DNA from 4 places in the Ensifer sp. R-19 genome. Region 1 is predicted to be linked to each of the others. Evidence: predicted binding sites of a transcription regulator. Region 1 holds the regulator's gene; each other region holds the start of a gene.
What was found. Region 1 encodes PhoB, which activates phosphate uptake and scavenging genes when phosphate is short. Its sites were predicted from a motif close to TGTCATNNANCTGTCAT; they were not measured.
Positions count from the first base shown of each region.

Region 2: ACN9MO_RS23620 (DUF1045 domain-containing protein) is a predicted target of PhoB. The motif match lies at 3,203-3,219, and genes of this name have one in related genera.
Region 3: phnF (phosphonate metabolism transcriptional regulator PhnF) is a predicted target of PhoB. The motif match lies at 2,773-2,789, and genes of this name have one in related genera.
Region 4: phnC (phosphonate ABC transporter ATP-binding protein) is a predicted target of PhoB. The motif match lies at 3,618-3,634, and genes of this name have one in related genera.

Region 1 covers NZ_CP184569.1:154,029-159,734, forward strand. The annotation lists gene pstA (phosphate ABC transporter permease PstA) at 1-1,142, shown strand, start outside; gene pstB (phosphate ABC transporter ATP-binding protein PstB) at 1,156-1,971, shown strand; gene phoU (phosphate signaling complex protein PhoU) at 2,022-2,735, shown strand; gene phoB (phosphate regulon transcriptional regulator PhoB) at 2,995-3,678, shown strand; gene ACN9MO_RS00755 (GcrA family cell cycle regulator) at 3,747-4,268, opposite strand; gene ACN9MO_RS00760 (aspartate aminotransferase family protein) at 4,690-5,706, shown strand, end outside.
Region 2 covers NZ_CP184570.1:940,599-946,304, reverse strand. The annotation lists gene hutI (imidazolonepropionase) at 1-366, opposite strand, end outside; gene phnN (phosphonate metabolism protein/1,5-bisphosphokinase (PRPP-forming) PhnN) at 686-1,273, opposite strand; gene ACN9MO_RS23625 (alpha-D-ribose 1-methylphosphonate 5-triphosphate diphosphatase) at 1,270-2,409, opposite strand; gene ACN9MO_RS23620 (DUF1045 domain-containing protein) at 2,411-3,118, opposite strand; gene phnE (phosphonate ABC transporter, permease protein PhnE) at 3,246-4,763, opposite strand; gene phnE (phosphonate ABC transporter, permease protein PhnE) at 4,773-5,706, opposite strand, start outside.
Region 3 covers NZ_CP184570.1:2,311,077-2,316,782, reverse strand. The annotation lists gene ACN9MO_RS29945 (hypothetical protein) at 1-429, opposite strand, end outside; gene ACN9MO_RS29940 (selenium-binding family protein) at 463-1,857, opposite strand; gene phnF (phosphonate metabolism transcriptional regulator PhnF) at 2,018-2,749, opposite strand; gene phnG (phosphonate C-P lyase system protein PhnG) at 2,858-3,325, shown strand; gene phnH (phosphonate C-P lyase system protein PhnH) at 3,325-3,933, shown strand; gene ACN9MO_RS29920 (carbon-phosphorus lyase complex subunit PhnI) at 3,937-5,046, shown strand; gene ACN9MO_RS29915 (hypothetical protein) at 5,079-5,270, opposite strand; gene ACN9MO_RS29910 (alpha-D-ribose 1-methylphosphonate 5-phosphate C-P-lyase PhnJ) at 5,315-5,706, shown strand, end outside.
Region 4 covers NZ_CP184570.1:934,857-940,562, forward strand. The annotation lists gene ACN9MO_RS23580 (amino acid ABC transporter permease) at 1-434, opposite strand, end outside; gene ACN9MO_RS23585 (NAD(P)/FAD-dependent oxidoreductase) at 452-1,732, opposite strand; gene ACN9MO_RS23590 (transporter substrate-binding domain-containing protein) at 1,805-2,632, opposite strand; gene ACN9MO_RS23595 (YciI family protein) at 3,058-3,435, shown strand; gene phnC (phosphonate ABC transporter ATP-binding protein) at 3,698-4,540, shown strand; gene phnD (phosphonate ABC transporter substrate-binding protein) at 4,629-5,534, shown strand.

The sequences.
Region 1 (5,706 bases):
ACACCGCGTTCCAGCAGACGACGATCACGCTGCCGATCGAATTCACCGAAAAGGTCATCGACCCCAACGGCGAACGCACGACCGACAGCAAGGTACTGATGACCGCCAACTATCCGCTGCTGGTGCGTGATGCGCTCGTCAAGCAGCTCGGCATCGATGCGACCAAACGGCCGCTGGTCAAGCAGGCGACCGACATGGTTTCTGCGAGCTCCCGTACGCTCTTGCGCGACATGGTCGTGGCGGATCCGTCCATCATCGGCAAGACCATTCCGGTCACCCTTTTGGCCGAAGCCAACATCGACTCCGCCAACAAGGGGCAGATCGACCTCAAGGTCGAAGAGAGCAAGCGCAAGGTCAAGGACCAGCAGGTCACCTGGATGAACGAGCTCGCAAGCGCCGGCGTCCTGAAGAAGAGCTTCAACACCGGCATCTTCACCTTCGGCGCCTCCAGCCGTCCTGAAGCGGCGGGCGTCGGCGTTGCCGCCCTCGGCTCGTTCTACATGATGCTGATCGTGCTCGTGCTGTCGTTGCCGATCGGCGTTGCCGCCTCGATCTATCTTGAGGAGTTCGCTCCGAAGAACCGGCTCACCGACCTGATCGAGGTTAACATCAACAACCTCGCGGCCGTTCCGTCGATCGTCTACGGTCTGTTGGGTCTCGCCGTCTTCATCAACTTTGCCGGCATGCCGCGTTCGGCAGCCGTCGTCGGCGGTTTCGTGCTGACGCTGATGACGCTGCCGACGATTATCATCGCCACCCGCGCGGCCTTGAAGGCGGTTCCGCCGTCCATCCGTTCGGCGGCGCTCGGTCTCGGTGCCTCGAAGATGCAGACCATCTTCCACCACGTTCTGCCGCTGGCGATGCCGGGCATTCTGACCGGTACGATCATCGGCCTTGCCCATGCGCTTGGCGAAACCGCGCCGTTGCTGTTGATCGGCATGGTCGCCTTCGTCGTCGACTATCCCGGTTCGCCGATGGAGCCGTCGACAGCGCTGCCGGTGCAGATCTACATGTGGGCCAACGAGGCGGAACGCGCCTTCGTCGAGCGCACCTCCGGCGCGATCATCATTCTTCTCATCTTCCTCGTCGTCATGAACCTTGGCGCCATTCTGTTGCGACGTCGCTTTGAGCGCCGTTGGTAGTGAGGTAATTACTATGAACATCATGTCAGAAGCAGCGGTCGAGAAAGCCTTGGATCAGAAAATGAACACGGTTCCCTTCAAGATGATCGGCAAGGATGTGTCGGTCTACTACGGCGAGAAGCGGGCGCTTTTAGACGTCAACCTCAACATCCGCGAGAACACGGTAACGGCGCTGATCGGTCCGTCGGGCTGCGGCAAGTCGACCTTCCTGCGCACGCTGAACCGCATGAACGACACCATCGAGAACTGCCGCGTCACCGGCAAGATCACGCTCGATGAGGACGACATCTACGACCCGACCATTGACGTGGTCGAGCTGCGCGCCCGCGTCGGCATGGTCTTCCAGAAGCCGAACCCGTTCCCGAAGTCGATCTACGACAACGTCGCCTACGGTCCGCGCATCCACGGACTTGCCCGCACCAAGGCGGACTTTGACGAGGTGGTCGAGACCAGCCTGCAGAAGGCAGGTTTGTGGAACGAGGTGAAGGACCGCCTGCAGGAGCCGGGTACCGGCCTTTCCGGTGGTCAGCAGCAGCGCCTTTGCATCGCACGCGCTGTTGCCGTCAGCCCGGAAGTCATCCTCATGGACGAGCCCTGCTCGGCACTCGACCCGATCGCGACCGCCAAGGTCGAGGAACTCATCCACGAACTGCGCACGAACTTCACGATCGTCATCGTGACCCACTCGATGCAGCAGGCCGCCCGCGTTTCGCAGCGCACCGCCATGTTCCACCTCGGCAATCTTGTCGAGGAGAACGACACCGACAAGATGTTCACCAATCCGGATGACCAGCGCACCCAGGATTACATCATGGGCCGCTTCGGCTGAGGCCAATCACGGCTGCAACAGTCACTGGAAAGCGCCTGTAAGGATCGACGATCATGTCCATGCATATCATGTCCGCCTATGACGAAGAACTGAAGTACCTGACGCGCCGCATCTCGGAAATGGGCGGTCTCGCCGAGCAGATGGTCGCCGAATCCGTCCGCGCCCTGGTCAATTCCGACCTGGCGCTGGCGCAGAAGGTAATCTCGGACGACACTGTTCTCGATGATGCCGAGCGCCAGATCGGCGAGAAGGCGATTGTCACGATCGCCAAGCGCCAGCCGGTCGCCGCCGACCTTCGCGAGATCATGGGGTCGATCCGCATCGCCTCCGACCTGGAGCGTGTCGGCGACCTCGGCAAGAACACTGCCAAGCGCGTGATCGCGGTTGCCGGTTCCGGCATCCCGCGCAAGCTCGCCCGCGGTCTCGAGCATCTCGCCGAGCTCGCTCTGGTGCAGCTCAAGGAAGTGCTCGACGTCTATGCCTCGCGTTCGCCGGAAAAGGCCAACAGCATTCGCGAACGCGACGAGGAGATCGACGCGATCTACACCTCGCTGTTCCGCGAGCTGCTCACCTACATGATGGAAGATCCGCGCAACATCACGCCCTGCACGCATCTTCTGTTCTGTGCCAAGAACATCGAGCGTATCGGCGACCACGCGACCAACATCGCCGAGACGATCTATTACATGGCGACGGGTGCCCAGCCGGAAGGTGAGCGCCCGAAGGATGACAACACGTCGACGTTGGGCTCGGTCAACGACTAGAAGGTTTGAGCGGGATGCGGGGGACAACCGCATACACTTTTCCCCATCCCGCTCTGGCGTTAAACGCGCCGTTCGCAATGCATGCCCCATGAATATCATCCGGTCGCGGCTTCGGTCGCGGCCCCGAATTCCTGCATCTGAAGCATGCGGCTTTTCGCACCGCCTTTGAAATTGGCGGGGGTGCTCCAGATTTAGAGTGTCTGAGTGCCGGCCGGTCCGCTGGACCCGCACGGCGCTCGCGGTAAGGAGACGTTACCTGATGTTGCCAAAAATCGCCGTGGTCGAAGACGAAGAGGCGCTGAGCGTCCTGCTGCGTTACAATCTGGAAGCTGAAGGCTTCGACGTCGATACGATCCTCAGGGGTGACGAGGCGGAGATCCGGCTACAGGAACGCCTGCCCGACCTTCTGATCCTCGACTGGATGTTGCCTGGCGTCTCCGGCATCGAGCTTTGCCGTAGGTTGCGCCAGCGCCCGGAGACGGAGCGGCTGCCGATCATCATGCTGACGGCGCGCGGCGAGGAAAGCGAGCGCGTTCGCGGTCTCGCGACCGGGGCCGACGACTATGTGGTCAAGCCCTTCTCCACGCCGGAGCTGATGGCCCGCGTCAAGGCGATGCTCCGCCGGGCGAAGCCCGAAGTTCTCTCGACGCTGCTGCGCTGCGGCGACATCGAGCTCGACCGGGAAACCCATCGCGTCCATCGTCGCAGCCGCGAAGTTCGCCTGGGGCCGACGGAGTTCCGCCTGCTGGAGTTCCTGATGTCCTCTCCGGGCCGTGTCTTCTCGCGCTCGCAGTTGCTGGACGGCGTCTGGGGCCACGACATCTATGTCGACGAGCGGACCGTCGACGTGCATGTCGGCCGCCTGCGCAAGGCGCTGAACTTCTCGACCATGCCTGATGTCATCCGCACCGTGCGCGGCGCCGGCTACTCGCTCGAAAGCTGAGAAGGGCAAACAGAAGTCAATAAAAAAGGGGCCGATCGGCCCCTTTCGTTTTGGTCCTGTGCGGATCCTTAGCGCATCCGACGGCGCTCGGCGGACGGCTGGTAGGCAAGCCGCGCATGGAAGCTGCAATAGGGCGAAGCTTCCGGGGAATCGTTGCCGCAGAAATGGAACTCTTCCTTCAGCGGGTCGCCGATCGGCCACTTGCAGGTGCGTTCGGTGAGCTGGGTCAGCTCGAGGCGGCGCGACATTGGCACGACCACGTCGGTCTGGATGCTGAAATCCTGCTCGGCAACGAGATCGACTTCGATCTCCTCCTTGAGAACGGTGGCGCCGGACGGACGGGCAACGGTGCGGGTCGAAACGCGCGAGGCGTAGTTCGGAGCGCGCGGCGCCGAGGTCGGCCGCTTCGGGCGGGCCGCCGCAGTGGCGCTGCCGCCGGCTTTGGCGCGGCCTGGAAGGCTCAGGCGATGAACCTTGCCGATGACAGCGTTACGGCTGACGCCGCCGAGCTGTGCCGCGATCTGGCTTGCGCTTAGGCCCTCGGACCAAAGCTTCTTCAGTTTCTCCACCCGCTCGTCAGTCCAGTTCATTTCTGCACTCTCCGTTCTCAGCGTTGGGGATGGCAGAATCCCTCACCGCACCCCGGTTGAATCTCGAGGTTGCAAACGCGATAACTCTTTTGGTGACTAGGTCCGCCGCATGCGTCTAGTAATTGAATGTTAACGTACTGACCGCCGGACTCCGTGGCAAGAGTCCCGGGATTCACGCCGAATCGATTTCGTAGTTTTCCCCAACTTGCTCGGCTGGCGTTGCATTTTTGCAAGCCCTACCGGCCGATTTTTTCGTCGCAGGGAAATGGATCTCGTTACCGCGCTGCAAGGCTTGGTTTTGTTGACATTGCAGTGCGAAATAGGAATAGTGCCTGCGCCGCCGAAAGGCGGCATTTTTGATTTTTATCGGGCCGCATGAAGCAGCGGGACCGATGCCGATTGGAGTGAAGGAGAGCCTCGCATGACTGCAACCACGCCGCTTTACGATACCTACATGCGCGCGCCGTTGCGTTTCGAGCGAGGAGAGGGCGTCTGGCTAATCGCCGAAGACGGCTCGCGCTATCTCGACTTCGCTGCCGGCGTTGCCGTGAACTCGCTCGGCCATGCGCATCCGCATCTCGTCGAGGCGCTGAAGGCGCAGGCCGAGAAGGTTTGGCACCTTTCCAACCTTTACGAGGTTCCCGGTCAGGAAAGTCTTGGACGCCGCCTGGCCGCCGTAACCTTTGCTGATCGGGTCTTCTTCACCAATTCCGGTGCGGAAGCGCTGGAATGCGCGATCAAGACGGCGCGGCGCTACCACTTCGCCAAAGGCCAGCCGGAGAAGTTTCACATCATCACCTTCGAGGGCGCCTTCCACGGCCGCACGATCGCGACGATCGCCGCCGGTGGTCAGCAAAAGTACATTGAAGGTTTCGGGCCAAAGGCCCCAGGGTTTTACCAGGTTCCGTTCGGCGACCTCGCAGCCGTCAAGAATGCGATCACCGAGGAGACCGCCGCGATCCTGATCGAGCCGATCCAGGGCGAGGGCGGCATCCGTCCCGCGACCAAGGAATTCATGCAGGAACTGCGCGCCCTCTGCGACGAATTCGGCCTGCTCCTGATCCTCGACGAGGTTCAGACCGGCGTCGGCCGCACCGGCAAGCTTTTTGCCCATGAGTGGACGGGCATCCGCCCGGATATCATGGCCGTTGCCAAGGGCATCGGTGGCGGCTTCCCGCTCGGCGCTTGCCTGGCGACGGAAGAGGCGGCCGCCGGCATGGTGGCGGGCACGCATGGCTCGACCTATGGCGGCAATCCGCTGGCGATGGCCGTCGGCAACGCCGTGCTCGACGTCATCCTCGCTGATGGCTTCCTCGCCCATGTGCGCGACGTCGCGCTCGTCTTCCGCCAGGGTCTTGCTTCGCTGAAGGATCGCTATCCCGATATCATCGAAGATATCCGCGGCGATGGCCTGATGCTGGGCATCAAGGTAAAGGGC
Region 2 (5,706 bases), on a different replicon from region 1:
ACTCAGCGCATTGGTCGCCTTCACCGAGGAAACGATGCCACCGCCGGCCCGTGCGATCTCTTCGTAAGTAGCACCTTCGAGCCGCATCTGGAACTCGCGGGCGCGGTTGCCGCCGTGCACGAGATGCGTATGGCAATCGATCAGAGCCGGCGTCATCACGCGGCCTTCGCAGTCAACCGTTTCGAGGCGGCCTGAGAGGTTGGCCGGCAGATTGCGATCGGGACCCGCAAAGGCGATCCGCCCATCGACGACAGCAATGGCCGCATTCTCGACAAGCCCAAGTCCTTCGGCGCCTTCGCTCAGCGTCACGAGGCGCGTGTTGCGCCAAACGCCGGATGCCTGCTTGCGGGTCGGGATATCGTTCATGAGGTCGCCTCCACTGGATATAATGTATATACATATTAATTCGCTCCACAAGAGGAAAATCGTGTGGCGGGAGGAAAAGGACAGGGCGGAAAGGCGAAGAAAAGAGGCGCAGCGCTGTTCAAAAACATGAGCAAGCGGCTTCAACAGATTGATTCTGTGAGCAACTTCTGTGCGATGTGCTTCCGAAGCGCGCGAACGCAAAAAAGCCCCGAAACCGGAATTTCGGGGCTCGTGTCAATCGATCGTCAGGAAAGATATCCGGCCGAAAGCCCTGCCATGTCGATTCGAGAGGCGAGGCCGACGGTACCGCTCGCCCCCGTCAGGCGGCGTGGTCCGCCTTGATGCGCAATCGTTCCACCAGGTCGACGAAGCGGGTGCCGGCGATGTCGAGCCTGCCGCTATTGTCGATGACGCTCACGCCGGGGCCCGACGTGACATCGGGGGCCCGGCGGCTCAGCCGTCGCAGGACTTCTTCCTCGCTCTCGCGGCCGCGTTCTGCAAGCCGCTTGGCCAGAACCGGTGCCTCGGCGGTGATGACGACGACGGCAATGTCGCCAAACGCTTCCCGGAACGCCGGCAGGGCGCCGCGGCTGCCGTTGACGATCGCGGTCATGCCGTTCCGCACATTCTGTAGCACCACGGAGGGGATGCCGTATTTGAGGCCATGCGCGTCCCAGAAGACGGCGAAGGCGCCGTCCTTCTGCATGTCGACGAATTCGTCTTCGGAGACGCTTTCATGCACCTCGCCGCCGGCATCCGACGGACGGGTGATGACACGCCGGACGAAATGCACGTCGTGACAGTCGGCAAAATGCCGGGCGGCAAAGCCCATGACGCTGTCCTTGCCGGCACCGCTCGGTCCGACGACGACGACGAGTGCGCCTGCACCCTGTTCGCTCGCGCTCATGCGACACGCCGTCCTTCGCGCCAGACGGAGCGCACGACCGGAATGCCTTGCCTGCGGTGGACGCGGGCGATGTCGGCGCGCAGACCGACTGCGACGCGACCGCGGTCGTCAAGGCCGACGGTGCGCGCTGGCGTCGAGGTCACCATCGCGATCGCCTTCGGCAGGTCAATGGCTTCGACTTCGTCGGAAAGAACGAAGGGCGCGTGGATCAGGCTGAAGGGCACATAGTCCGACGACAGCACGTCGAGCACGCCACGTTCCGCCAGGTCGCGGGCGGCGATGTTGCCGGAGTGCGACTTGCCGCGAACGATGTTCGGCGCGCCCATGAGCACGCTCAGGCCCGCGCGGTGCGACGCTTCGGCGGCTTCGAAGCTTGTCGGGAATTCGGCAAGCTTGATGCCGAAGCCGACCGATTCTTCGACGTGGTCGACCGTCGCGTCGTCATGGCTGGCAATCGTGATGCCGCGGGCAGCGCAGGCCTCAGCCAGCGCAGTGCGGTGCGGGCCGGCATATTTCGCCGAAAGCGCCTGCTGACGTTCGACGAAGCGGGCGAATTCCGCGTCGGAAAGACCGCGCTTGGATTTGTAGTAGAGCGTGTACTGATCCATCGTCTGGAACTGACGCTGGCCGGGCGCGTGGTCCATCAGCGAGACGAGCTTGACCTGTGGGTCGTTCCGGAAGTCCTCGTAGTGATCGAGCACGTCGGAGGTCGAGACTTCGCAGCGCAGGTGGATCAAGTGGTCGGCGCGCAGCCGACCTTCTTCCTTGGCCTGCGCCAGCGCGTCGGCCATGCTGCGCATCTCGCCCTTCTGGAAGCCGCCATCTTCGTCGGAGCCGAGCCGAAGGCAGTCGAAGACAGTGGTGATGCCCGAGGTGACGACCTGCGCGTCATGCGCCTGGATCGCTGCGATCTTCAGCCAGCGCACGCCGGGGCGCGGCGAATAGTGGGCCTCGAGGTGATCGGTGTGCAGTTCAATGAGGCCGGGAATGAGGTAGTCGCCTTCGAAGTCCTCGCCGCTGGCGACCGTCCCCGCGGAGATATCGGCAATCTTGCCGTCGCGGATCAGCACCGAGCCGCCGAGGATACTGTCCTCGAGGACGATGCGGGCGTTGGTCAAAACCTGTTCTTTGCTCATCTCATGCAATCTTTCGTTGGGTGTCGCTGCCGAGCGGCAGCAGGGAGCGGACAGTAAAGGGGGCGCCGCGCTCCGGTTCGACGAAGAGCGCGACTGACGTCACGTGAAGCGGTTTGCCGATATGATCGGCAAAGGCGGATTCGAGCGCCGATCGCATGACGCCGCTGGTCTCGGCGGACACCGGACCGGTCAAAGTCAGATGGAACTGAAATTCTTCGAATACATAGGGATAGCCCCATTCCCTCAGGTAGCGCCTCTGGCGTTCCGGGAGGCTCTCCGGCTTGCGCCGAGCGAAGTCCGCCTCCGACAGCGGCGCGCGGAACGGGTCGAAGCGGTGAACGGCATCTTCGGCCAGATCCTGCAGTTCGGCCGAGGGAGCGGACGGCACCAGCGCGAAGAACGGACCGAGCTGGTGCAGGACGATTTCAGGGATTTCGAAGGGATCGAGGTCAGCGGCAAAGCATTCGAAGATGCTGAGGAGTTCGTCTTCGTCGCGGCCCTCGGCAAGCTCGAAGGGAGCCTTCAGCGTTCCGTGAAAACCGTAGCGTCGCGGGTCTGCTGTCAGTGTGCGTTGCGTCGCTTCGTCGATCCCCGCGATCGTCGGAAGAGCAAGAGCGTGGCCGGTAAAGGCGTCACGGCCAAGCCAACGGGACGCGGTCTGCGACAGCCGGTCGTCCGCCGGCGGCGCGAAGTAGATTGCATAACGCACGGTCTTCACTTTCTTGTAGCGACCGGCCCGCCGGGGAGGCGGGTCGATTGTTTGCGGGATGCGATGCGCAGCTAGCCGATTTCCATGACAACATCATGATGGCGGACGCGCAAATGCTTGGTTGTCGTCAATGTGCCCTGCGACCCATCAGGCGTGAACGGCACGCGTTCGAGATGCTGTCGAAAATAAAGACAACCAGCAAGATCAGAAGCACCATGTAGGCGACATTTTCCCAATCGGAATTGGTGCGCATTGCTTCCCAGAGCTTGAGACCGATACCGCCCGCGCCGACAGCACCGATGATCGTCGCCGAACGGGTGTTCGATTCCCAGAAATAGAGCGCCTGGCTGGCAAAGACCGGCAACACCTGCGGCAGCACGCCGAAGCGCTGTACGGCAAGCGGCGCAGCACCCACCGACTTGACGCCTTCGCGCTGCTTGTCGTCGATGTTTTCCAGCGCCTCGGAATAGAGCTTCCCGAGCGTGCCGGTGTCGGTGAAGAAGATCGCCGAGATACCGGCAAGCGGTCCGGGGCCGAAGGCGCGGGTAAAAAACAGCGCCCAGATGAACATATCGACCGACCGCAGGAAGTCGAAGAAGCGCTTGACCAGTTGATTGGTCATGAAGCTCGGCGTGATGTTGCGGGCTGCGAGGAAGCAGAGCGGGAAGGCGATCAGCGATGCAAAGAGTGTGCCGACAAAGGCCATGACGACGGTCTGCAGGAGCTTTGTCCAGACATCCAGATGCTGCCACTCGGCGTTATAGAGGATGTTGTTCCAGGCAAGCGAGAGGTTCGAGCGGGACGGATCTATGCGCTCGCCGGATATGATGAGCTCGACGACCTCGCCATAGCTCTTGCCGAAGAAGGGCGAGTTGGTGTCGAAGAGGAAGTTCGCCCAGCCGAAGAAGCGGTTGCGGACGGAGACCTCGTCACCTTCGACTTCGGCCCAGCCGGTGGCGCCGAACGCAAGCACGATCTTCTCGCCTGGACGCTTCTGCGTCGCCCAGGTGGGCAGCGTGCCCTGCGGCATCACCCTGTCGGCGCCATCGACGGCCATCACCAGGGTCTCGCCGCCATGGGTCGCCTTGACCAGGCTGTCGGCGATCTCGATCCTGGTTGAGCGGTCATAGGTCACGACGACTCGGGTCAGGACTTCTTCCGTGCGGATTTCGACGCGGTTTTGAGCTTCGGCCGTGGTGGTGCCGCCGAGCGCTGAACCGGGCGTCATGAAGCTGAAGGACGAGCTTGCCTTCGGCTTTGCCGCCTGCGTCGTCGACGCCGGAATTTCCACGCGGCGCGTCACCGTCTCCTTGTCGAGTTCCATCCAATCCGGATCGGGATTGGGCCCGAGCGGCGAATTGCGCTGATAGTTGAGGCTCATTGTCCGGTCAGAGGCGATGTGGATCTCGGGCCGCACCTCGTAGGAGACCCAGTCGGCGAGATAAGTGCCGGCGATACCCCAGTTGGCGTTGCCAAGCACCTGACCGATCGAGAAGAACCACCAGCTGAAGATGAGATAGACGACAATGCCGCCGGCGATCGTTGCCGTGCGTACACGCTTGGAGGTCGAGGATTTCAGGAGCTCGGGATGGCGGGCCGCGATCGCGTCCATCTCCATTGGGCTCAGTCGTGTGGTCGTGGTCATAGCGCGCACCTACTGGGCAAGCTGGAAGGCCTGTTCGCCAACGAGGCGACGGCGAAGCCAGGCGGAAAACTGGTCGACGGCGAAAATGGTCGCGAACAGCAGGATAACGATCGCAAGCGTTTTCGCCTGGTGGCCCTGGCCGATCGAAAGGCGCAGCAGCTCGCCGATGCCGCCGCCACCGACGGCGCCGATGATGGTCGAGGCGCGCACGTTGATTTCGAGGCGCAGCAGGAAGTAGCTGGTGAAGTTGGGCAGCACCTGCGGCACCATGCCGAACCAGACGCGCTCGATCCAGTTGCCGCCCGCGGCACGCAGGCCCTCATCCGGTTTCATGTCGGCGTTTTCGACCACTTCGTAGAAGAGCTTGCCGAGCGCACCGACCGTGTGGATCGAGACCGCGGCGATCGCGGGAATGGGGCCGAGCGAGAGGATGGCGAGGAAGAAGCCGGCAATCACCACTTCCGGAAAGGCGCGCAGGATCTCCATGATCCGGCGAACGGTACCGCGGATCCACGGATTGGGCATCAGGTTGCGCGCTGCGAAGAAGCAGAGCACGAAACCGAGTGCCGTGCCGATGATCGTCGAGAAGATCGCGATGTTCACGGTTTCCAGCATCTTGTGCACGTATTCGGGGATATAGAAGCTGTCGGTCAGGTCCAGCCGGCCGTCCGGGTAGTTGTATTTGAAGCTGCCGTCGTCATAGGGCGAGGGCAGGTCGAACATGGCACGGAAGATTTCCAGCCCGTCACGCGGTGCGAGATCGCCGACGAAGTCGAAGAAATGCGGCAGGCGATCGAAGAACTTGCCGGCGTTGGAATCGTTGGCGAACCAGAGCGAGCCTGAGAGCGCCAGGAAGAGGATGCCGAAGCCGAGCCAGGAGTAAAGCCGGCGGCGGGAACTCAGTTCCTGCCAATGGCGCTCGATGACGGCGCCGTTGTCGCTC
Region 3 (5,706 bases), on a different replicon from region 1:
GAGATCCCCGGGACTATCCGCCACGCAGAGGCTGAGGACCGCCGGCAGCAGCATCAGGCCCGCCCCGTGGCTCGTCGCCATCAGGAAGGACCAGAGGCCAAGGCTGGCCATGCTGGCGCGCATGCCAACTCTCACCCGATGGCGGTGTCCGTAAAGCGCGCCGTAGGCGGCGACGCTGAGTATGAGCAGCGCCGCGACAAGCCTGAAACTGTGCGGCTCCAGCGCCGCGCCGAATGTGACGACCACTGCCAGCGTCAGCGCGGCGGAGACGGCATGACCGGCAGCAATCGGAGCAAGTGACAACCACACGATCCGACGGTCCTGGCGGTGAAGTCCGAGCGCCACGGCAAAGAGCCAGCCCATCGCCGGATTGATGCCGTGAAAGGCACCGAGGGCGGCAATCGAAAGCCACGGCCAGAACGTCGTCATTCGCCCCGACAGGACTGCACGATCGTCCCCTCCCTACGGGTAGCAATAGGAGTCGGACGAGCAGTCACCGCCTTCGAGACGGACCTGATGCGGGCGATGGCCCTTCGGCCAGTCGACGAAGAAGTTTTCGTCGAAGGTGATGCCGCCACCGTCGGCGACGTCCAGTTTGACCATCCACCCGTCGATACCTTCGGGGTAGAACTGCGGATCGATGGCACCATAGAGCGAATTGGTGAAATAGACCCGCTTGCCGTCCCGGCTGATCTCCACCATCTGCGGCCCGCCATTCAGCGCTCCGTTCTTGGCCTTCGGATGGGATGCACGCGAAACGATGCCGCCGATCCGCACACGGCCCGTCTCCTTCGGCGCAAAGGGGTCAGAAACGTCGTACTGGATCATGTCGCCGGTGCCCCAGCAGGAAACGTAGAGGAACCGGTCGTCCATCGACAGGTCGATATCGGTGACGAGCGGCGCGACAGCGCTGAAGCCCTTGAGCACGGGGGGCAGCAAATCCGGATCGGCCGGCTCCGCCGGTATCTCGATCACCTTCTTCACCGCCCATCGGTCGCCGTCGCGATACCAGGTCCAGATCGACGCCGAGAGGTCCTTGAGGCTGATGACGCAGCCGACGAAGCCATAGGCCTTGGTCGGATCATGCGCAGGCCGCAGCTCGAAGACGAGCTGGTGCTCCTCGCCGAAATCGATCTCCTGCAGGTGCTTGCGCTTGTGTAGGTCCCAGAAGTGCAGCCGGCGGCCATATTTCGAACCGAGCAGCACCTCGGGAACCAGCCCGTTTTCGAACGTATCCGGCGTGCCCCATTCGCTGGTGATCAGCGTGTCATGGCCGAGATGCCACCAGAAATCATAGGCAAGCTTCTGCGGCCCACGATCCATTTCCCATTGGCCGAGCACATCGAAACTCTGGTGGTCCAGCAGGAAGATGCCGCCGGGCGCCTTGCCGTCACGATCCGCGAGCGCGTTGATGTAGATGCCTTCGGGACCGCAATGGGTGGTGTGCAGCCGCGAATAATTTGCCTTCTCGGCAATTTCCGAAGGCTCGATCACCCGCACGATCTTCGGATTGCGCGGGTCCGGCTTGGTGTCGATGATGTGCAGACGGGAGGACCTCAACCCCGGCACTACCAGATAGCGGCGCTCGACATGCGGATGCGGCGCATTGGGGCAAAGACAGGAAGAGCAAGCATTCCAGCCGAAATGGTGCAGTTCGTCGCCGACGTTCGGCATGTCGACCTGGCCGACGATCTGCGAATAGCTTGGCGACGCCGGATCGACGTCGACGACCGCAATCGCATCCGGCCGCTTCCGCTCGGGATCGAACGCCGCCACATAGGCGAGCGTTTCCTTGGGAGCCTTGGCCGCCATGCGCGGTGATGGATAGAAGGAAGGATCGGGTCGCCACGTCGCCATTGCCATTCTCCCCTACGAGAATTCTAAATGCGCGGTTCCGGATGCAGGTTCCGGTCATGCGGCAAAAACGCGTCGGAAATGCGGCCTATCCGCCACATTTCCCCGATGGAGTGCTTGAGGCCGGGTGCGGATCCTGTCGCCGTGGGCAGCCGGCGGCGTTCTATGTCTCAATCCGCAGTTTCATTCGGTCAGCGGCAAATCGGGTACGGGAATACTCCACTGGAGAGCCGTCGAGATCGGCATTCAGCGATTGCGCCTCGAGCACGATCGCGCCCGGCGAGAGCTTCAGCATCGAAAGCTCCTCCGCGTCGGCATGCCGGGCGACAATCTCGGTCGAGGCGCGGACATAGTCATCCAAGCCGTGGGCGGCGAAGGCCTTGGTGACGGAATGCAACCGTTCGAATTCTTCGGCCATGCGCGGAAAACGATGCGCAGGATAATAGCTCGAGGATACCGACAGCGGTCGGCCATCGCCGCTGCTGACGGTCCTGAGCTCGATCACCGTATCGCCCGGCGCAATGCCGAGTGCCTTTGCGATCTCGCCGTTTGCCGGCAATTCGCCGTGGCCGAGCAGCCTCGTGCCGATCTCCTTCACTTGGCGACCGAGCCCCTGCGAGAACCGCGTGCGCTTCGAGATCGGGTAGCTCACCCTTTCCTTGCGCTCGATCATCGTGCCGCGTCCCTGGACCGCGCGCACCAGTCCCTCTTCGGCAAGCGCCGCAAGCGCGCTTCTGACCGTGTGCCGGTTGACGCCGAATTCGCCCGCAAGCACCGTCTCAGGCGGCACCATGCCGGCCGCATCGTAGTCGCCATTGCTGATTGCCAGGCGGATCCGGTCGGCGATCTGCCGCCACAGAGCGACGCCGGTCTGGCGCTCCACCACTTTTCGCATTGCCGTGTCTTTTCGCATTGGCATGTCACAAGCCTGTCATTTGCGGACGTTATGGAAAAGTATAAGATGTACAGTTGTCTAGATCAATGGACATTTGAGGTGAAAATGATGGATGCGAAGCTGAAACAGGAAAGCCCGCCGGATCCGGCGCGCAAGAAAGCCATGGGACTGCTCGCTCGCGCGACCCTCGACGAGCTGAATGCTGCCTGGGAAGCGCTCGCCGACAAGCCGGACGTTCATCCGGTTCGCGGTCCGGAGACCGGCCTCGTCATGGTGCGTGGCCGCATCGGTGGCGGTGGCGATCCCTTCAACCTCGGCGAGGCGACGGTCTCGCGCGCGACCATCCGCCTTTCGAGCGGCGAGATCGGCCACGGGCAGCTGCTCGGTGCGGACCGGCAGCGCGCGCGGCTTGCAGCGATCTTCGACGCACTCGCCCAGCGCGAGGACGATCGCGCGAACGTCGATGCTCTGCTTCAACAAGTGGCGGACCGGCTGGCGCTGGAAGAACGCCGCAACGCCGAAGAGACTGCAGCAACCCGCGTCGACTTTTTCACCATGGTCCGGGGAGACGACTGATGGCCAGCCAATCGCAGATTTACGCCGGCGCCTTCGCAGATCCAGTCTTTGCCGCCCAATCCGTCTTCCGCGACCTGATGGAGGGTTTTGCCCGCCCAGGCGCGATCAAGCAGCTTTCGGCCAAGAGCACGCCGCCCGCGCCGCTCGGCGCCGCGGCCGGCGCCGTGGCATTGACGCTTTGTGACCATGACACGCCCGTCTGGCTGACGCCGTCGCTCGGGAAATCGGGCGTTCCGCAATGGATCGCTTTCCATACGGGCGCCGCAGTGACCGCCAGCAAGACCGAAGCCCGCTTCGCCTTCGTCGAAAAAAGCGCCGCCTTCCCAGGTTTCGACCAGTTCTCGCTCGGCACCCAGGAATACCCGGATCGTTCGACGACGCTCGTCATTGAAGTCGAGGCGCTGACCGGCGGCCGGGCACTCACCGCCAAGGGGCCCGGCATCAAGGACGAGACGGAAGTCGCCGTGAAGGGGCTGCCGGAAGTCTTCCTCGAATTCTGGACCGCCAACCGCGCAATCTTTCCGCGCGGCGTCGATCTCGTGCTGACGGCCGGAGAGGAACTGCTCTGCCTGCCGCGCACAACCCGTCTTTCGCTGAAGGAGGCGTGACCCATGTATGTAGCCGTCAAGGGCGGGGAAGCCGCCATTGCCAATGCGCACCGCCTTCTCGCCGACCGCCGCCGCGGTGACCGAAACCTGCCCTCAATCACCATCGAACAGATAGTCGAGCAACTCGGACTTGCCGTCGACCGGGTGATGGCGGAAGCCTCGCTCTACGATCGCGCGCTTGCGGCTCTAGCAGTTCGCCAGGCACGCGGCGATATGATCGAAGCGATCTTCATCCTCCGCGCCTACCGCACGACGCTGCCGCGCTTTGGCTACTCCGAGCCGGTCGACACCGCCAACATGAAGATCGAGCGCCGCGTATCGGCGACCTACAAGGATCTGCCCGGTGGACAATTGCTGGGGCCGACCTTCGACTACACCCACCGCCTGCTCGATCCTTCGCTGATCGCCGACGAGACCGTCGCAGAGCCGGCGGTCAAGGAACCCGGCGAACACGTCATGCGCGTCTCCGACATTCTCGACGGCGAAGGCCTGATCGAGGGCGACGGCCAGATGCCCGAAGGTCATGTCATGGGCGACCTTACCCGCGAGCCGATGGAGTTTCCGATGGCCCGCGACCTGCGCCTGCAGGCGCTCGCCCGCGGCGACGAAGGCTTCCTGCTGGCGCTCGCCTATTCGACCCAGCGCGGCTATGGCCGCACCCATCCCTTCGTCGGCGAAGTGCGCATCGGCGAAGTGGAGGTCGAGCTCGATCTTCCGGAACTCGGCTTTGCCGTCTCGCTCGGCACGATCCGCGTCACCGAATGCCAGATGGTCAACCAGTTCATGGGTTCGGCCAAGCAGCCGCCTCAGTTCACCCGCGGCTACGGCCTCGTTTTCGGCCAGAGTGAACGTAAGGCGATGTCGATGTCGCTGGTCGACCGGGCGCTGAGAACCGACGAGTTCAGCGAGGACATCGTTGCGCCGGCCCAGGATCAGGAATTCGTCATCTCGCACGCCGACAACGTTCAGGCGACCGGCTTCGTCGAGCACCTGAAGCTGCCGCACTATGTCGACTTCCAGGCCGAACTGGACCTCGTCCGGCGCATGCGCCGCGACTACGAGGCGGCCAACGCCGGCGACACGGCGAAGGAACAACGGGAGGCGGCCGAATGATCGGGCAAACCGCATGGACGCACGGTGACCGTTCAGTCGCCGCCGCCATCTCCACCGCCGCAATCGCCGCCACTGTCACCGGCAAAGACGACGCCGGCATCGCCGGAACCATCGTCCTTGCGCGCCTTGGCGTCCGGCTCGCGCCGGGCATTGCGGGCGGCCCAGAACAGGGCGGCCACCACCACCGCGACGATCACAACCACCCAGAAAACTATCTCGCTCAAATCCTGACCCCATCCGCGGTCGACACACTCAAGGGTAATCGGCGATGAACGACCTTGCTACTTATAATTTCGCCTATCTGGACGAACAGACGAAACGCATGATCCGCCGCGCCATCCTGAAGGCGATCGCGATCCCCGGGTACCAGGTCCCCTTCGCCTCACGCGAAATGCCGATGCCCTATGGCTGGGGCACCGGCGGCGTCCAGGTCACCGCTTCGATCCTCGGGCCGGAAGACGTGCTGAAGGTCATCGACCAGGGCGCCGACGACACCACCAACGCCGTCTCGATCCGCGCCTTCTTCCAGAAGGTCGCCAATGTCGCCGTCACCACCCGGACAAAGGAGGCGACGATCATCCAGACGCGCCACCGTATTCCCGAGGAAAAGCTCTCGGAAGGCCAGACGCTCGTCTACCAGGTGCCGATCCCGGAACCCTT
Region 4 (5,706 bases), on a different replicon from region 1:
ATTGCCCCGACCAGCGCGATGAGGGTGGCGATCGCGATCGAGATCACCGAGATATAGAGCGTCGTGACGACGCCCTGGGAGACCAGGTAGCCGATCTTCTTGGCGATGAAGGCGAAGGACAGATCGAACGAGTAGAAAAACAGCATCAGCAGGACGAAGAGCTCGACCCAGACGCCGATCACCTGTCCGCTACGCGGCAATTGCCGCAAAGCCTTCCAGTTCGCTACCGCGATCAGCGCGACCATCAAGGCGCTGACCAACCGGCCGAGCGCTGGATTGGCTTCCAGCCACCCTGCCGAAGTCGGCAGCAGATGCCCAATCCAGGCGGGGCTGATGCCGAGCCCGTAGATCGCCAGCGTGACGAGCGCCAGCATGAGAAACATGCCGGACCGTCGCGCGACATCCGGATAAGTCAGTATCAGACGACCAATCATCTCAAAATCTCCGGCGTTCAGGCCGCGCGCTCGCGCCACCAGTCCTGTGCCTGCAGTTTCCAGTAGGTGAGTTGAGCAACCGCCAGCCCGGCATAGCCGCCGGCCCAGACCAGACCGAACGGCCGGAAGAGCTTGTAGCGCTCGGACTGTCCGAGAATGCCTTCGGCCACCAGCTTGCCGCCGATCGCCGTGGTGTTGAGCCCGTGGCCGCCAAAGGCGGTGCAATGCCAGACACCCGGCCGCATCTCGCCGATCTGGGGCATCAGGTGGCGTGCATAGGACATCAGCCCAGACCAGGCGAGTTCGGTCTTCAGTTCCTTGAGTTGCGGATAGGTGCCTGTCATCTCGCGCCGCAATTCGGCCGCAAGGGCCGCCGGCGAAGCTGCCCGCGTGGTGATCCGCCCGCCCCAAAGCAGTCGCTTGCCCCCATCCACCAGCCGGTAATAGTCCCCGGCGCGGCGGTTGTCGCCGATCGCGTCGCGGGTGGCGATGGCAGAACGGATCAGGTCCGGCGCTTCTTCGCTCAGCATCACATAGGTGGCGATCGGCAGGAACGCCCGCTGCAGCCGGCCGTTGAGCGCGCCGGTATAGCCGCCGGTCGTGAAGACGACCTGGCGGGCCTTGACGCGGCCGCCAGCGGTCGACACCGTCTTCTCGGCCCCATCGAGCATGCTCGCCGTTGCCGCCGAGCCTTCGTAGATCCGCCCACCCAGCCGCTCGATCTCTTCTGCCACCGCACGAAGGTAGTTGAGCGGGTGCATGTGGAAGGCCTTGGGATCGCGCAGACCCTGGAAATAGCGCTTCGACTTCAGCACCGCGCGAATATGATCGGTGTCGAAGTATTCCAATTCATATCCGTAGTTTCGGCGCATCGCGTCGGCATGTGCCTTCATGCTGCCGTCGTCGTCATAGCGCAGCACGCTGGTGATGCCGGGCTGCGCATGCGCGCTCTCGATCTTCAGCGCCGCGATCGTATCGCGAACAAAATCCACGCCTTCGATCGACAGGCGGTGGATCTGCCGCGCCCCCTCGGCACCGGCCATTCGAGCAATATTCTCGCCACCGGTCGCAAAACCGGGGCTGACGAAGCCGCCATTTCGACCGGAAGCCCCGAAGCCGATACTCTCGGCCTCGAGCACCACAACCGACTGCCCGGCGCGTGCGAGCTGAAGCGCCGTTGTCAGACCAGCAAGCCCACCGCCGACAACGACCGTGTCACATTCGATGGTTTCCGAAAGCACTGGTCTGACCTTCCGGTCGACCATCGTATTTTTGTAGTAGGTGTCGGGATAGGACATGTTCTCTCGCTCTGCAGACAGCGATTAAGGGTTGCGGGCGGCATGAACTGCCGCCGCACAGACTTGTCCAACTCAGTCGGCGCTGTAGTCCTTGCCGTACCACTTGGTGGTAAAGCTTGCGAGCGTGCCGTCCTTCTTCATCTCGTCGATGAGATCGCCGATCTTCTTCGTCCACTCAGGGTCGGTCTTTTCTGCGATAACGACGAGCGGCTCCTTGAACGCGTACTCGCCGTCAAGCACCTTGAGCGGATAACCGTTCTTGATGGCGTTGAGCGCGGTCTGTTCCGGCGCGATGACCGCATCAAGGCGCACGCCATTGCCGAGGCGCAGGTCGTCGAAGGGAAGCATGGAGTCGGCGAAGGTGCGGATCTCGCCCGGTTCCAGCTTGTATTCGATCGGCGGAAGCCCCGGCGCGTCGATTTCCAACTGCCGGCGAATGAAATCTTCCGATGTCGTCGCCGTTTCAACGCCGACGACCTTGCCGTTCAAGTCGGTGACAGACTTCGCCTCGCTGTCCTTGTGCAGCACATAGACATAGGGGCTGTAGTAATAGATGCCGGCGAAGTCGATGACCTGGGCGCGCGCCTTGGTGGGGGTGACGGAGCCGACGCCGACGTCATAACGTCCCTGCCAGCGGCCGCCGGTCAAGGTCGCCCAGTCCGGCGTCTCGAAGCTGACCTCGACGCCAAGGCGCTTGCCGATCTCGCGGGAGACATCGATGTCGAAGCCGACCAGCTGGTTGCTGTCGTCGAGATAGCTCTGCGGCGGCCACCCGCTATTGGTGGCGACCACCATCGCCTTCTTGCTCATGACACGGTCGAGCGTCTCGCCTGCCTGCGCGGCGGTGGCAAGCGCCAGCGCGGCAGCGCCGACGGCGAGCTGTAGAACCAGTTTCCTCACGCATTCCTCCTGTTTGAACGTCAGCAATGGGTTCCCGTTTATGTAAGATGTCTGACAACATAAGTTAGAAAAGATCGATAAAGATGAGTCAAGGGCGGAAGCGCATCCGCTCCATGAAACGAAGTGATGGGACCATGTGTCTCCGTGATGAATGAGCCAACGAAGCGCACTCCTGCACCGAGACCCGTTCATGCCGGAAAGATACACTTAGACATCGCCGTCGCTGACTTTGGACAACCGTTAGGACAAGGCGGTGGTCCGGCGCGCGAACTCAAAGGCGCAGTTTCCGGATTACCGCGCGGGCCTAGCGTTAGGTCGCAGCATCCTGGGCCTGATTTCGAGCGTAGCCTTGAACCCATGAACCTCGCCACACCGATTGAAGCCATCGGCGAAACCTGACAGGAATACGTCCGGGAGGACGGTTCATGTATTATGCGATCTTGGCTTATCACACGGCAGGCGTCGTCGAATCCTGGAGCGAGGAGGAGGATGCGGCCCTGATGTCCGATCTACTCCAGGTGCATGATCGCTTCGTTCAGCAGAAATCATTCGGACCGGCCGCGCGGCTCGGCCCTGCTGAGGGAGCGGTGACGCTGAGGGGCAAGGGCGAAGGCATCGTCACGGACGGCCCCTTCGCTGAAACCAAAGAGCATCTCCTTGGCCTCTACGTCGTGGACTTTCCGACGCTCGACGCAGCAATCGCAGCGGCACGCGACCTGCGGCGCAGCAATCCCACCGCGATCTACGAGATCCGACCGATCGCGCTCTATGTTCCGGGGGCAACCTTGGAGCCTGGACCGTAGAGCCAGGAATCGCACGGCGTTACTGTGCCAGGACGCGATCTGGCGACCGCCCTCGATCCAGCCGAATCTCAAGCGGCAATCTTGCGGGAGGTGGCCAATCGGGCACCCACCGGCGCGATGTCGTTCACTTTTGATTAACCCAGCCCGCGCGGGTGTGAACTGTAACAGAACTTACAACAAACTGACATTTCGCTTTCATGAAGCGCCGATATGGCAGGTGTCATACCGATGACCGGTCTCCCCGAAAGAGGACCTGCTAGAAATGTTTCAGTTGAAGAGTGTAACCCGCCAGTTCGGCAAGAAGACAGCCGTAAGTTCGGTTACCTTCGACATCCCGCAGGGTCAAATGGTCGGCGTGATCGGCCGCTCGGGCGCCGGCAAGTCGACGCTCTTGCGCATGATCAACCGTCTCGTCGACCTGTCTTCGGGTTCGATCGTCTTCGACGGCAGTGAGGTTTCGTCGCTTCGCGGCGCGGCACTGCGCACCTGGCAGCGTGACTGCGCGATGATCTTCCAGCAGTTCAACCTGGTACCGCGCCTCGACGTGCTCACCAACGTTCTGCTCGGTCGTCTCAATCACCGCTCGACGGTGCTCAGCATCCTCAACATGTTCACCCGCGAAGAACGCATCATGGCGATCGGCGCGCTCGAGCGCCTCGGCATCGAACAGACCGCACTTCAGCCCGCAGGCACGCTCTCCGGCGGCCAGCAGCAGCGCGTCGCGATCGCCCGCGCGCTAATGCAGCAGCCGAAGGTTCTGCTCGCCGACGAGCCGATCGCCTCGCTCGACCCGCTGAACGCCAAGATCGTCATGGACGCATTGCGCGACATCAACGAACGCGACGGCATCACGGTCATCACCAATCTCCACACCCTCGATACGGCACGCAACTATTGCGAACGCATCATCGGCATGGCGCATGGCCGCGTCGTCTTCGACGGCCAGCCCAAGGATCTGACGGCGGCAGCGGTTGCCGAGATCTACGGCGCCGACACGGGCATCGAGGAGTCGATGACCTCCACCAGCATCAACATTCCCGCGGCCGAACCGCAGGAAGAAACGGCATCTGCCGGCCTCAAGCCGCTGGCACTGGCCGGCATCTGACGCCCGCCAGGATCGAAAGCCCGCGTCAAGGGCACCTCTTTGAAACCGAATAGGATCCGGCCAAGCCGGACACACACGGGAGAACCTTATGCTGAAGAAAGCTCTTCTGGGCGCCGTCGCGCTCCTCGCCCTCGTCGGCCACGCTCAGGCTGAAGACCTCAAGGAATTCCGCATCGGCATTCTCGGCGGCGAAAACGAAGCCGACCGCCTGCGCAACTTCCAGTGCCTCGTCGACAAGCTGCCGGCTGCCATCGGCGTCGAGAAGGTCTCGCTGTTCCCGGCTGCCGACTATGACGGCGTTATCCAGGGCCTGCTCGGTGGCACGCTCGACTACGCCGAGCTCGGCGCTTCCGGCTATGCCAAGATCTACCTCGCCAAGGCTGACGCCGTCGAGCCGATCCTGACGACCGTTCAGACCGACGGTTCGACCGGCTACCACTCGATCATGGTTGCCCGCAAGGATTCCGGCATCACCAAGCTCGAAGACCTGAAGGGCAAGAAGCTCGGCTTCGCCGATCCGGACTCGACCTCGGGCTACCTCGTGCCGCTCGTCACCCTGCCGGAAGCGATCGGCGCGCCGGTCAAGGAATTCTTCGGTGAAACCGGCTTCGGCGGCGGTCACGAAAACCTCGTTCTCGAAGTCGTCAAGGGCACCTTCGATGCCGGCACGACCTTCGGCTCCGGCGTCGGCGAATTCAAGGACGGCTACACCTCGGGCAACCTGAAGAAGATGGTCGACAAGGGCATCCTCGACATGAACGATCTCGTCGAGCTCTGGAAGTCGCCGCTGATCCCGAACGGCCCGATCGTCGTGCGCACCTCGATGAACGACGACATGAAGGCGAAGTTCAAGCAGTTCATGGTCGACCTGCCGAAGACCGACGCTGCCTGCTTCTCCGCCATCCAGGGCGGTGACTTCACCGGCTACACCGAAGTCAACTCCGATTTCTACAAGCCGATCATCGACGCCCGCAAGGAAACGATCGGCGGCTGATAGACCGCATCTTCCGGGAACGCTGGCCGCCAAACGGCCAGCGTTTCACTGTTTGAAGGGTGCTCGACACCAGCCCTTCAACCATACCCTACCGCTTTGTTTTCACGCATTTCCTGACGGAAAGCCGCTCCGTGCTTTTCCTTGAAATGCCATAGAGGCCGGCGCGAGCCGG